2 regions of the Geobacillus sp. FSL K6-0789 genome follow, and region 2 is predicted to be linked to the other one. Evidence: predicted binding sites of a transcription regulator. Region 2 holds the regulator's gene; the other holds the start of a gene.
What was found. Region 2 encodes NrdR, which represses ribonucleotide reductase genes. Its sites were predicted from a motif close to AACACNATATATNGTGTT; they were not measured.

Region 1 (7,349 bases), 300 kb from region 2:
GAGTGGACCGGGCTCATGATGATCCGCGCTTACCATGAGGCCAACGGCGATTTCAACCGGACGAAGGTAATCGTCCCGGATTCGGCGCACGGTACGAATCCGGCGTCGGCAACCGTTGCGGGGTTTGAGACAGTGACGGTCAAATCGACTGTCGCCGGCCTTGTTGATTTGGAGGATTTGCGGCGCGTCGTCGGCCCTGACACAGCGGCGCTCATGCTCACGAACCCGAACACGCTCGGGCTGTTTGAAGAGCAAATCGTCGAAATGGCGGAAATCGTCCATGCAGCGGGCGGCAAGCTGTACTATGACGGCGCGAACTTAAACGCCATCCTCGGCAAGGCGCGCCCCGGCGATATGGGCTTTGACGTCGTCCATTTGAACTTGCATAAAACGTTCACCGGCCCGCACGGCGGCGGAGGGCCAGGATCGGGCCCGGTCGGGGTGAAAGCTGACCTTGTGCCGTTTTTGCCGAAACCGGTCATCGCCAAAGGGGAAAACGGCCGTTGCTACCTTGACTACGACCGTCCACAGTCAATCGGCCGCGTCAAGCCGTTTTACGGCAATTTCGGCATCAACGTCCGGGCGTACACGTACATCCGCTCGATGGGGCCGGACGGTTTGAAAGCGGTGAGCGAATACGCCGTTTTAAACGCCAACTATATGATGCGCCGTCTTGCCGAGTATTACGATTTGCCGTATGACCGCCATTGCAAGCATGAGTTTGTCTTATCCGGCAAGCGGCAAAAGAAACTTGGCGTCAGAACGCTTGACATCGCGAAACGGCTGCTTGATTTCGGCTTCCATCCGCCGACCATTTACTTCCCGCTCATCGTCGAAGAGTGCATGATGATTGAGCCGACCGAGACGGAGTCGAAAGAGACGCTCGATGCGTTCATCGATGCGATGATTCAAATTGCCAAGGAAGCGGAAGAAACTCCGGAAATCGTTCAAGAAGCGCCGCATACGACGGTCGTCAAGCGGCTTGATGAAACGACCGCAGCGCGCAAGCCGATTTTGCGCTATCAAAAGCCGACAAACTGATCCGTGATACCGACAAACGGCTCGCCCGACAGTGGGCGGGCCGTTTCGTTTGGGGACAGCTGCATTGCTATGGCGGCATTGACAGAAAAGTCGAGTTAGTTTATTATATAAACTAATAGCAATGGCTGATCCATCATTCGCGGTGCATACTAAAAGTCATGACGAAAAGGATGACCGAAAACGTGAGGACAGGGAACATCACTCTTGTCAAAAAAATAAATAAACAGCTCGTCCTGAAATTGATCCGCGACCAACACCCGATTTCACGCGCCGATATTGCGAAAACGACCGGACTGAATAAAGCGACGGTTTCAGCGCTCGTCGATGAGCTGATCGCCGAGCATTTTGTCCATGAAAGCGGCATCGGCGTCTCCACAGGCGGACGCCGGCCGCTCATGCTCCGCTTTAATGCCGACGCCGGTTCGCTTGTCGGCGTCGAGCTCGGCGTTAACTATTTGTACGCCGTGGTGACGAACTTAAATGCTGAAATCATATGGGAGCAGCGGCGTTCGTTCCGCCCGTCCGAAGGGCAGGAGGCGATTGTCGGCGAGATGGCCGAATTGGTTGAAGCCGCGGTCCGCCGGGCGCCGACGACGCCGTACGGCGTAATGGGAATCGGCATCGGGGTGCCGGGCGTTGTCCATACGGAAAGCGGGACGGTGATTTTTGCGCCGAACTTGCGTTGGGGCGATGTGGCGTTGGCATCGGCCTTGCAAAAGCGATGGCCGCAATATCCGGTCATCGTCGAAAACGAGGCGAAACTGGCGGCGCTTGGCGAAAAATGGTTCGGCGCCGGCAAGGAGTTTGCCCATTTTGTGTATATTAGCGCCGGCATCGGCATTGGCGCCGGCGTCGTCCTTCATCATCAGCTGTATCGCGGGGTGAACGGGCTAGCGGGCGAGATCGGCCATCATACGATCGATGTCAACGGCGTCCGCTGTACTTGCGGCAATACCGGCTGCTGGGAAATGTACGCTTCACAAAAATATATTGAACGCCGTTTGGCCGAAGAAGGCCGTTCGGAGTGGCTGGACGACCGCTTTTCCATCGCCGCGATGGCGCTGGCGGCGGAAAGCGATGAACCGTTGGCCGGCATTTTGGAGGAAACGGGGCGTTATCTCGGCATCGGACTGTTGCAGGTGATCTACGCGTACAATCCGGAGGCGATCATTATCGGCGGCCCGCTTGCTCAGGCCGGTGATTTCGTGCTTGATGCAGCGCGCAAAGAGGTGAGGGAGCGCATTCTCGTCAAAAAAGAAAGCGAGCCGTCTATCATCTCCTCCAAGCTGAAAGAGAAAAGCTGCGCCATCGGCGCGGCTGCTTCGGTGCTTGAGGCGGTCGTCCTGCCGCCGGAATTTGAGACGGCTCCTTGACGGCCGCAACAGCAAAGGCGCCTGCCTAGTCCGGCAGCGCGCCTCTTTTTGCCGATCGCTACGCTTTTTTCTTCACTTTCCCGGTCCACGTTTTAAATCCGCCTTTTAAATGGTACAAATCGCGATACCCTTTCCGGTAAAGCATTTGTGCGGCCCGCCCGCTGCGCAGCCCGTTTTGGCAATATAAATAAATCGGCTGGTCTTTGCGCAATTCTTTCATGCGCATGCGCAGTTGGGTCAGCGGGATGTTGCGCGCCCCTAAAATATGTCCAGCCGCAAACTCATCCGGTTCACGGACATCGATCAATTGCGCCTTCCGGTAGCCGGCGCGGAACTCTTCTTCTGTCAATGCTTTGACAATTCTCTTCTGCCAGAAGTACGTAATGACGGAATACACGATGACCGCCCCGAGAATAATGAGCAATGCTTCCACCCGTCATGCCTCCTTTCGCTTTGTCCGCTATTTCCTATTATATAGAGTTGCCGCTCGGAAGCAAAGTGTTTTCGCGATGCCATTTTTCTTCCCTTGGCCGGCGTTGTTTGCTAAACTAGTAAAGGTGATTCTGAAAAGAAGGTGGAACGATGGCTAAAAAGGAAGTATGGCGCTTTATTGACTCCGGCGAGGGCTCGCCGTCGTTTAATATGGCGCTTGATGAGGCGCTCTTAGAGTGGCACAGCGAAGGAAAAATTCCGCCGACGGTCCGCTTTTACGGCTGGAATCCGCCGACGTTGTCGATCGGCTATTTTCAAAAAGTGGAGAAAGAAATTGATTTAGACGCGGTGAAACGGAACGGCCTCGGCTTTGTCCGCCGCCCGACTGGCGGGCGCGGCGTTCTTCATGACAAAGAGTTGACATACAGCGTCATCGTCTCCGAATCGCATCCCGCGATGCCGCAGACGGTGACGGAAGCGTATCGCGTCATCTCCCAGGGCATTTTGGAAGGATTTCGCTTCCTTGGGCTTGACGCGTATTTCGCCGTGCCGAAAACAGAAGAAGAAAAAGCGGATTTGCGCAGCCCGCGCTCGGCTGTTTGCTTTGACGCACCGTCGTGGTACGAACTTGTCGTTGAGGGGCGGAAAATCGCCGGCAGCGCGCAAACGCGGCAAAAAGGCGTCATTTTGCAGCATGGTTCGATTTTGCTCGATTTGGACGAAGACTTGCTGTTCAGCTTGTTTAAATATCCAAACGAGCGGGTGAAAGAGCGTCTGCAGCGCGATTTTAAAAAGAAAGCCGTCGCGATCAATGAGTTGACGAGCCGCACGGTGACGATCGAGGAAGCGAAAGAAGCGTTTTACAAAGGATTTGAAAAAGGATTGAACATCGTATTGGAACCGTACACGCTCACCGCCGAAGAGTTGGCGTACGTCGAAGAGCTGGCGCGGACGAAATACGAAAGCGATGAATGGAACTTTAAGCGTTAGGCGGCAATATGGAACATCGCTCCTGTTTTGGCAAAAACGGCATGGCTGGTCCGTTTTTCGCCGTTTTTTGTCTTTTTTTGCTTGACAAAAACGAAATGATCTGTTCTAAATCACAATATATAGTATGATTTTCGTAAAAAATCATACTATATATTGTTTTTTTCTGTTTGATATGGTAAGGTAGAGAAGACAGGGCAACATTGGCAAAAACATGAGAGATTATATAATTATATAAAAGAGGAGAGATAGGAGAATGACGGTGGCGTCGTCCGAAAAAATGAAAATCAATATTGACAAGCTGAACGAGGATATCCGCCTATTTCCGCAAGTGCATCCGATTACGCCGGATATGCACATCACCCATAAAGGCGTATCCCGTTTGGTCATGTTGGACCGTTATTCGTTTAAGGATACGGAAAAGCTGACGCTCACACCGGGCGATTTCGTTGTGTTGACGATCAAGGAGGACCCGAAATTCCCAGCCCGCGGTCTCGGTTTTATCGTCGATATTGACTGGGAGGCGAAAAAAGCGCGCGTGTTGATTGAAGACGAATACCGGCACGTGCTCGAAGGCGAGGAGGCGGAAACCGGCATTGTCCTTCGATCGCTCGACATTATCGACAAGCCGCTCGAGATTTTCTATGAGCAAATCGCCAAGCGCAATGCGACCGGGCTGGCGGCGGTGGAAAAGACCGAAGAAAAGCGGAAAGAGTGGTTCGAAAAGTTTTATCAAGAGCTCGCCAGCTTGAATTTTGTTCCGGCCGGCCGCGTGTTGTACGGGGCGGGTTCAGGCAAGGAAGTGACGTATTTCAACTGCTATGTGATGCCGTTTGTGAAAGATTCGCGCGAAGGCATTTCCGAACATCGGAAGCAGGTGATGGAAATTATGAGCCGCGGCGGCGGCGTTGGGACGAACGGCTCGACATTGCGGCCGCGCCATACGCTTGCGCGCGGGGTGAACGGCAAATCGTCCGGGTCGGTCTCATGGCTTGACGACATTGCGAAGCTGACCCACCTTGTCGAGCAAGGTGGCTCCCGCCGCGGCGCCCAAATGATTATGCTGGCCGACTGGCACCCGGACATTATCGAATTCATCGTCTCGAAAATGCAAAACCCGCGCATTTTGCGCTACCTGCTTGAAAATATGGAAGACGAGGGCATCAAAAAAGCAGCGCGCGACAAACTGAAATTCACGCCGCTCACCGAGCGGGAGCGGACGATGTACGAAGCGATCGTCCGGTACAAAAACGCGCCTGACTACGGCGGCTTCACAGAGGAAATTATCAAAGATGCCGAAGAAAAACTGCGCACCGGCGGTACATACACGGTGCACAACCCGGACTTTTTGACCGGTGCGAACATTTCCGTCTGCTTGACGAAAGAATTCATGGAAGCGGTCGAAAAGGACGAAGAATACGCGTTGCGCTTCCCGGACGTAGAAACGTATTCTGAAGAAGAAATGCGCATTTACAATGAAAAATGGCATGAAGTCGGCGATGTGCGCGAATGGGAACAAATGGGCTACCGCGTCCGCGTCTACCGGAAAATCCGCGCCCGCGAGCTTTGGAAGTTGATCAACATTTGTGCGACGTATTCAGCCGAGCCGGGCATTTTCTTCATCGACAATGCCAATGAAATGACGAACGCTCGCGCGTACGGACAAAAAGTCGTGGCGACCAATCCGTGCGGGGAACAGCCCCTTGCGCCATATTCGGTCTGCAACTTGGCCGCCATTAACTTGGCGAACATGGTGGACAAAGAGCGGAAAGTCGTGGACTATGAAAAACTGAAGCGTACGGTTGAAATCGGGGTGCGGATGCAAGACAACGTCATTGATGCTACGCCATACTTCCTTGAGGAAAACAAAAAACAGGCGCTCGGCGAGCGCCGCATCGGCCTTGGCGTCATGGGGCTTGCCGACTTGCTCATTTACTGCGAAAAAGCGTACGGCTCCGAGGAAGGAAATCAACTTGTGGACGAACTGTTCCGCACGATCGCCACGACCGCTTACCGGGCCTCGATCGAGCTGGCGAAAGAAAAAGGCAGCTTCCCGTTTTTGGTCGGCGAAACGGAAGAAGAAACGCAAAAGTTGCGCGAAGCGTTCATCAACACCGGTTACATGAAACGGATGCCGGATGACATTCGCCAAGATATTTTGAAATACGGCATCCGCAACTCACACTTGCTGACGGTGGCGCCGACAGGATCGACGGGAACGATGGTTGGCGTCTCAACCGGGCTGGAGCCGTACTTCTCGTTCTCGTACTACCGGAGCGGGCGCTTGGGCAAATTTATCGAAGTGAAAGCGGACATTGTCCAAGAATATTTGGACAAACATCCGGAAGCCGACCCGAACCATTTGCCGCCTTGGTTTGTGACGGCGATGGACTTGCCGCCGGAAGCGCACGCCGATGTGCAATGCATCATTCAGCGCTGGGTCGACTCGAGCTTGTCGAAAACGGTCAACGCGCCGAGAGGCTACACCGTCGAGCAAGTGCAAAAAGTGTACGAGCGTTTATGGCGCGGCGGCGCGAAAGGCGGCACCGTCTACGTCGACGGCAGCCGCGATGAGCAAGTGTTAACGTTGAAAGCGGAAGAAAACCGGATCGAAGAACAGCTAGAACTGCTTCCAGAAGAACAAGAGGAAAAAGAAACGAAACGCGCCGTCGTGCTTGTCGATACGATTCAAGATGTGCGCGCCACCGATGTGACGATCGGCTCCGAAATCGGCAACATTTGCCCGATTTGCCGCGAAGGAACGGTCGAAGAGATCGGCGGCTGCAACACGTGCACGAACTGCGGCGCCCAGCTGAAGTGCGGCCTGTAATGGTGATACGGATGGGTTTGGATGGATGAAACGCTGGTTTCCGTAGAGGAACCGGCGTTTTTTTACATAAAAGGCAAAAGCCAAGATGTAGTGGTAAAAGGAGGGAACGAAAGGGGGAGCGTCATGATTGTTCATGTCGTAAAACGCGGGGAGACGCTTTGGCAGTTGGCTCAGCGTTACGGCGTTCCACTCGAGCGGATTGTCGCCGCCAATGAACTGAGCGACCCGAACCGGCTAGCCCCATTCGCTACGGGGCGTCCATCCAATACGATGCGGCGGCCGCCTCGCCGTTTTACCGGTACACGGACGAGCAAGGCCGCCAGCACGAAGTATGGTTTGAAGACGCCCGCAGCGCGTTGGCGAAATTTGAATTGGTGAAAGAATACGGATTGCGCGGAATCAGCTACTGGGTGCTCGGGTATCCGTATCCGGAAAACTGGGTGCTGTTGGAAGACAATTTCCGCATTCGCAAGCGTGGGTAAGCTAAGCAGTTAGAGCGTATGCGCCGGTCATCGGGCATGCTCTTTTATTTTGTTTCTTGGAGTTCGAGCCGCTTTTTGAGTTGATACATTTCCAGATCGTGCTGGCCGATCTTATGATTTAAATATTCAATCGCAATGTTCGCGTTGCGCCAATCATGTGACAGTATCTCGAACATACGCCGATGCTCAGCCAGCTCGTCCTCG
Region 2 (7,349 bases):
GTAATGGTCCCAGTGTCCTGACGTTTTGTACAGCTCGACGCTGCCGAGCACCGGCGTATACACATGGTCATAGCCAAGCTCGATTTCTTTGTCGACGATATACCGTTCAATGATCCGGCGGATCGTCGCCCCCTTCGGCAGCCAAAGCGGCAAGCCTTGCCCGACTTTTTGCGACGTCGCAAACAGCTCAAGCTCTTTTCCTAATTTGCGGTGGTCGCGCTCCTTTGCCTCTTCGAGAAGATGCAGATAGCGCTCCAAATCTTCCTTCTTGAAAAACGCTGTCCCGTAAATGCGCTGCAGCATTTTGTTGTTGCTGTCACCGCGCCAGTAGGCCCCCGAGATGCTGAGCAGCTTGAATTCTTTGATCTTGCCGGTCGACGGCACGTGCACGCCGCGGCAAAGGTCGAAAAACTCGCCTTGCTCGTAAATGGAAATCGTCTCGCCTTCCGGAATATCAGCGATCAACTCGAGCTTCAACTCATCGCCGATTTCTTCATACAGCCGGATAGCTTCTTCACGGCTCACTTCTTTGCGGACGATATCCAAGTTTTCTTTGACAATGTTGCGCATTTCCGCCTCAATTTTCGGCAAATCGTCCGGCGTCAGCTTATGCTCCATATCGATATCATAGTAGAAGCCGTTTTCAATAACGGGTCCGACGCCGAGCTTGACGTTGCGATACAGCCGTTTGATCGCCTGCGCCATTAAATGGGCGGCGCTATGGCGCAAAATATCAAGCGCCTCTGGCATATTTTGGGTGATAATCACCAGCTCGCCGTCCTCATGAAGCGGCGTGCGCAAATCGACGAACCGGCCGTTCAGTTTCCCGGCGATCGCTTTTTTCTTCAGCCCCGGACTGATCGACGCGGCGATGTCTTCGGTCGATGTCCCGCTCGCAAACTCCTTTTGCGCTCCGTCCGGGAACGTGATGCGAATCATGTCTGGCATCGGCAATCACTCCTTTGTCATAATTAAAAAAGAAAAAAACTCCTCCCTCAAAAGGGACGAGTTTTCGTCGTGGTTCCACCCTTCTTCCCATGGCAACACAACGCCATGGCTCAACAACAATAACGGCTAGCCACCGGCGGCAACTACTGGGCGCTCCGTTCGCTGCCGCAGCTCTGAGGGGGTAAGCGCATTTTTCGTGTTAGGAAGGTTCCAGCCGCCGCCTTCCCTCTCTGGAAACCGTAAAAATGCACCCATATCCTCGTCATCGCTTGTCTATGCGGTTATTTATGTACGATATTATAGCGGAACCGAAAAGAAAAATCAAGATTCTTCCCCATTTCCGGCGCTGGCGACAAACAAGCGGGAAAAATCAGCGCGGCGGCGGAGGCGAAGCCGCTCTTGAAACACGTTTTGCAGCGTCTGCACCATGCCGTCATCCGGGTGGTCGGTATACAGCTCAATTTCCGCCGGAGCAAGCGAGACAAGCGGCGCGAGCACCGAAGAATCGATATACATCGGCTGGCTGACGACGAGATGGCGGTCGATCAGCCGTTTCACTTCCGCCGCCGACAGCTCGCGGCGGTGGCGGTCGTAAAACACGAAGTGCGGCGGGTCGTGCACCAAATACAGGCGCGGCCATTGCGGCGTCCGGCCAACCAGGCATTCGCGCAGCATTTGCACGAAAGTTTGATACTCTTGCTCCAATTTGTACTCGTCAATCGCGAGCCCGACATAATGTTCAAGCCGCTCGATGTACGGCTTCAGCCGAAAGGTGACAAACGACGAAAACGAGAAGGACAGCCCGTCGCGAAAAAACGAAGCGCACGCCTCGCGCAGCAGCGCCATGCGCGAAGCAGCAAACTCCGCCCCTTTCTGATAATCGCGCCGTTCACCGTCCAAAAACGAATGGGCGAGCGCCAAAATTTGCTGCTGTTCCTCGCGGTCGCGAAAATAAAAGACACCGGAAATGATCGACAACAACAGCCGGTCTTCGAGGACAGACTGCACAAATGCAGTCATGGCTGGTATGATATACGTCTCGAGCACGTGCTTCTCATCGCCGTATATGTAAACCGCCACGATCTTGTTTCCGTCGTAAGCGGCGTGAAACAGCGGACAGGCATCCCGTTTCCGTTCATTCAGCAGCCAAAACAGTTTCTCCGCCTCGCTTGCCTTGTCAAAATGGATTTCGATCACCCGCTGTCCCCCCTTCTCCGAGATCAACACTTGGTTTATATATATGGGGACAATCAGCTGTTTAGACTAAAAAAGCGCAAAACGTCCAACGTTTCCCGCCTACAGGGATGCGCCGCTCGGCGGCTGCGGCGGACGGAGCGCACAGACATTCGCAACGGGTTCATTCGCCAAGATGCCCCGCTCCTTGGCGGCTGACGGAGAATGCATCCTTTCCGCCCCAGCGCAGAAAAACGGCGCCCCCTTGCGTCAGGGGACGCCGTAAGCGCGCCGTTTGACCGCTTATCCATCATTCGCGGCGGTTTGGCCCGGTAATTTCAACCGGGTGCGCGAGTGAGCGGATCCGCTCCATAATGCGGGCGGCTTTCACTTTTTCTTCCTCGCCGCGCTGCGAATACGTCAAATGGTGGGCGAGCTGCTTCATATCAAAGTTGGAGGTGAAAAAGGTCGGCAAATTTTCAAACATCCGGTATTGCAAAATTGGGCCGAGCACATCGTCGCGCACCCAGCTCGACATCGCCTCCGCTCCAAGGTCATCGAGCATGAGCACCGGCACTTTTTTCACATAATCGAGCTTTTCGTTCATCGTCTGATCTTGCAATGAATGCTTCAGCTCTCGAAACAGCTCCGGCACATAGACGATGAGCGACGGAATGTTCCGTTTCGCCAGTTCATTGGCGATCGCCCCGAGCAAATACGTTTTGCCGACGCCGAACGACCCGTACAAGTACAATCCTTTCATTTTTTTCCCCGGCTCGTACTCCGTCACGAACTTCTCTGCAAACTGGATGGCTTTAATGCGCCCATCGTCGCTAAGATCCACATCCGACAGCGAAGCTTGCAAAATTTCCCGCGGCACGAACATGCTTTGAATGAGCGCTTCCTGCCTTCTCCGTTCATCATCTTGCACTTTTTTCGGGCAGCGGTCGTATTCAACGTCAATTCGCCCGCCGGCGACCACCAAGTTCGGATGATACCCCGGCAACATATTTGGGCATTGCTCGAGCCCTGGGCACTGGCGGCAATGGCCATGTTGCTCGATAAATTCGTACAGCTTCATTAAACTTCGGTCCACCGCATCGCGCGACAGCTGCTGCTCGTGCGCCTGCAAAAACGGCTGCACGTCCGGATGCGTCAAAATATAGCGCCGCATTTGTTCATAGCGCCGCCGGAACCCTTCGTTTCCGAACAGCCGCTGCAACAGTTGATTTACTCGTTCCATCGCCTTTACACCTACGATCCATCACGGTATTTTTTCAGCCGTTCCTCGAGCTCTTTGCGCGCCTGTTCCACATCAAAGTCGTCATCATCCGGTTGGCTGTAATCCATGTTCAGCCAGTCGGGGACGATTTCAGTGCGCACGACTTTGCGCACTGTCCGCGTCCCTTTTTCTTTTTCATTCGCCCAGTTTTGGTACGTCTTTGCTTCCTCTTTAGCCAGCTCCATCGCCTCTTTGACGGTGCGCACCTTTTTGCGCGCCCAATGGCTGGCGATTTTCTCGACATATTTTTTCGATAGTTTCATATTCGTCCGCAGCATGACGTAATAAATCAGCACATTGACGACGCCCGGAAGAAGCTGCTGTTGAAACATAATATCTTCGATCAATTGCAAATCGGCGAGCGACGGCTCCGCTCCCCCGGAAATTTCCTTCAGAAGCTGGCGCGGGGAGATCGTCTCGAGCTGCTTCATCAACGCCTCCTCTTTTGTGCGTGGCTCGATGTATTCCATCGTCCGGTAAGCGAGCGGCTGCACCCGTTCGACAAGGCGCGGGGCGGCGCCGCCGTGCTCGATCTCATACCACTCCCGGGCCGCCCGGCGCAGGGCGTCAATGTCAATCTCGTATGCCGGATCGATGACGCCGAGGACAATTTTTTGCATTTCCAGCGGCGGGATGCCGTACAAAAATGCCAACTTTTTGATCGCTTCTTTCACTTTCGCGGTTACGGCCCGGCGCGGCACCATCTGTTTCGACAAGCCGGCAAAAAACAGCTCAAAATCAAACACGCCGTCATCGAGCGCATACGACGCCTCGTCCCGCCCCATGTGCACTTTTCCATCCGGCGGCTCGAGCTCGCGCCCGGCCTCTTCATTGAATCCCGCGACGATTTGTTCAGCATGAACGGACGAAAATACGTCCGAAAACGCGCGCGTCACCCGGGTGAACTTTGTCTCATCCACAACCGGGCAGGCAAAACAGTCATTCAGCTGGGCAAACATATGACGGCCGACTTGCCGGTACAAAAAGACGCCGAGCATTTCGTCGCGGAAAAATTGATCCGGCGCCAGCGGCGGGCGCAGCTCATACACAAACTGCTTCGGCTCTTCCGCCTCGGGGGCGTGGACGTACGTATTCAGCAGCCCGATGCCTTCGAGCTTCAGCCGCTCGCTGTAAATGTCCGGCAGGCCGCACTGCATGAGCGCCATAAGCCGATGGTGGTTCGCTTCCCGGCCGCCAAGCAGCTCGAGCTCCCCCCAAAGCGTCATATATAAGGCGAGCGCACGATGGCCGATCAGCGGCTGATACAGCATAGTCAACACTTTTCGGTCCGCATCGTGCAGCGCAGTGCGGCTTTGCACCATATACCGATCAACGGCCAACAACTCTTTCCAATGGTGTGGCATCGCTCCGACCTTCCATTCTGCCATATTCGTTTCCATCCACCTCTCGCCTTCCCGGCCGAAAAATAAGCTGAAAAAAGGGCCTGCCGCATTCCCGCCCGAGCCCTTTTACCGTTGTCCTTTTTTAATCAGCTCTTTTAGCTCTTCGATAAATACGTTGATATCTTTAAACTGCCGATAGACGGAAGCGAAGCGGACATAGGCCACCTCATCGATGCGCGACAGCCGCTCCATGACCATTTCGCCGATCGTTTCGCTTTTTACTTCCGATACACCTTGGCTGCGCAGCTCGCGCTCGATTTCCTGCGTCACTTTTTCCAATTGCTCAAGCGCCACCGGCCGTTTTTCACACGCTTTGATCAAACCGCGCAAAATTTTTTCCCGGCTGAACTCCTCGCGCGTCCCTTCTTTTTTGACGACAATCAGCGGCGGTTCCTCGACCCGCTCAAACGTCGTAAATCGATAGTGGCATTGTTCGCACTCGCGCCGGCGGCGAATCGAGCGGCCTTCTTCGGCCGGGCGCGAGTCAAGCACGCGCGTGCCTTGGTGATGGCATGACGGACATCGCATAACATCCACTCCGTTCCTCTTCTTATCTTCTATCATACCGGAATGGCAGATGGCAGACAAGCCATAGTCAGCTATTGAGGCCAGAACCGATATACGGCAGGCGGCCGTCAAGCTTCCGGTATAACTCAAGGATGACCGCCCGGCTGCGGCCAAAATCAAACGGCAAGAACTTTGTCTCGGTCGTCACCGAAAAGTCCACCGCCGTTTCAAACGGGCGGACGGAAATGACGGTGGCGACGATAAACAGCTTGGGGCCGCGCCGCGTTTGGGCGCAAAGCTCGCCGCGCTCTTCGGAAACGGAAAGCAGCTCGGCGTCAGGCAGCGAAGCGAGCAGCTCTTTCACCGCGTCGATGACAGCGCGGTGGGCCGCTTTGTAGTAATGGCTCCGGAGCTCGGCGTCCTCATGGTTTTCCCGCGTTTCGCAATGGTTCGTCAACGCATACTTCAACTTTTTCCACATGCTCATAGCCACGTCTCCCTAATCGTTCTTTTTTTCACCATCATACCATGATTTTGGCCGCCATGGCACCGCCGAAAGCGTAAAAAAAGGAGCGTCCTGTTTACGCTCCTTTTGCTTCCGTTGTTATGGAATTACAGCGCGTGCGCCTTTTTCACTTCAATCGGGCGCATGCCGCGCGGCAGCTCAATCGTTTCCCGCGTTTGCGCGCCAAGCTTTTCGGCGATGTAATCCGCGGCGATGGTCGGGTCTAAATGGCCGCATGTATACACATCAATGCTGGCATAGCCGTGTTCCGGAAACGTATGAATCGTTAAATGGGATTCGGAAATAATGACGACCCCGCTTACGCCTTGCGGAGCGAATTTATGGAACGCGACTTCGCGAATTTCCGCTCCCGATTTTAATGCGGCGTCTACAAACGTTTTTTCAATAAAGTCCATATCGTTCAGTTTGTCAAAGTCGCATCCCCAAAGTTCCGAGATAACGTGACGACCCATCGTATCCATGCGAAAGTCCCCCTTTTAACCAATTTTCTCAAATAAAAAACAGATTTGTAGGTTGCAAAATGGCATGTATAACTACCACGGGGGAAAGTTAGTCCTAAGAGGTCCTAACCCTTTAAGTAGTCACATTACCTTTGCCGTTAAGAAGTTCACGAAACATAGTATACTTTGTTTAGGGGGTTTTTGCAACAGGCTTTTTTAATTTTTCGCATGCCAAAAGGAAAAAGCGCCCACACCGCCACACGGGCGGATCGGACGCTTTGCGCATCTTTTCACGATTGCGAGATTGGAAGAAAAACTGCTTAAGCGCTCACATGAAGACGCTCATTCATTTTGGCGGCGACAAGGCTGGCCAAGTCGACGACGCGGCACGAATAGCCCCACTCGTTGTCGTACCAGGCGAGCACTTTCACTTTCCGGCCGTCAATCACCATTGTCGACAAACCGTCAATGATCGCCGAATGCGGGTTCATGCGGGTTCGTGTTGAAATCGATCGACACAAGCGGCTCCATCGTGAAATCCAAAATGCCTTTCAGCGGACCATTGGCTGCGCGGAGAAGAGCTTCGTTCACTTCCTCGACCGTCACATCCCGCTTGACGTCAACGACCAAATCGACAAGCGACACGTTCGGCGTCGGAACGCGCAACGCCATGCCATGAAGCTTTCCTTGTGAACTACCCACCACCTACACTTCGCTTAGAGGTGGGGGCTTCAAGCGACTTGTGTGTGTTCGCTGAACGGTAAGCCACACACAAGAACCCTTTACGCTTCCCTTCGTTCCGAAGGTGTCCGTTCTAGCCATATTCTATCATATTCGTTGGCTAACGCCAACCGAAATTCATCTCCCACTTTCACTGGTGCTGGCGCACCTTCACGTTTAGAAGTAGGAGACTTCTTTCGGAGGGAAGTTAAATTTGCCGGTCGCTTCAATCACAATATCAATATCAAGCTCTTTCCACGGCAATTGTTGCGGTCGCGCGAGTTCAGCAATTCCACCTTTTTGCCGTTGACAAGCAATCCGTCTTCCAAAGCGGCGACATCGCCGTCGAA

Region 1: a site for NrdR is predicted at 3,946-3,963, ahead of NSQ51_RS10995 (vitamin B12-dependent ribonucleotide reductase). Genes of this name have one in related genera too.

What each region holds. Positions count from the first base shown of each region.
Region 1 covers NZ_CP151966.1:2,072,491-2,079,839, reverse strand. The annotation lists gene gcvPB (aminomethyl-transferring glycine dehydrogenase subunit GcvPB) at 1-1,041, shown strand, start outside; gene NSQ51_RS11010 (ROK family transcriptional regulator) at 1,224-2,414, shown strand; gene NSQ51_RS11005 (rhodanese-like domain-containing protein) at 2,473-2,847, opposite strand; gene NSQ51_RS11000 (biotin/lipoate A/B protein ligase family protein) at 2,997-3,836, shown strand; gene NSQ51_RS10995 (vitamin B12-dependent ribonucleotide reductase) at 4,090-6,663, shown strand; partial or broken gene NSQ51_RS10990 (LysM peptidoglycan-binding domain-containing protein) at 6,685-6,855, shown strand; partial or broken gene NSQ51_RS10985 (spore gernimation protein) at 6,906-7,145, shown strand; gene NSQ51_RS10980 (hypothetical protein) at 7,190-7,349, opposite strand, start outside.
Region 2 covers NZ_CP151966.1:2,374,149-2,381,497, forward strand. The annotation lists gene thrS (threonine--tRNA ligase) at 1-948, opposite strand, end outside; gene ytxC (putative sporulation protein YtxC) at 1,270-2,145, opposite strand; gene dnaI (primosomal protein DnaI) at 2,432-3,364, opposite strand; gene NSQ51_RS12565 (replication initiation and membrane attachment family protein) at 3,376-4,767, opposite strand; gene nrdR (transcriptional regulator NrdR) at 4,873-5,334, opposite strand; gene NSQ51_RS12575 (hypothetical protein) at 5,402-5,800, opposite strand; gene speD (adenosylmethionine decarboxylase) at 5,926-6,300, opposite strand; partial or broken gene NSQ51_RS12585 (type I glyceraldehyde-3-phosphate dehydrogenase) at 6,600-6,966, opposite strand; partial or broken gene NSQ51_RS12590 (glyceraldehyde 3-phosphate dehydrogenase NAD-binding domain-containing protein) at 7,207-7,349, opposite strand, start outside.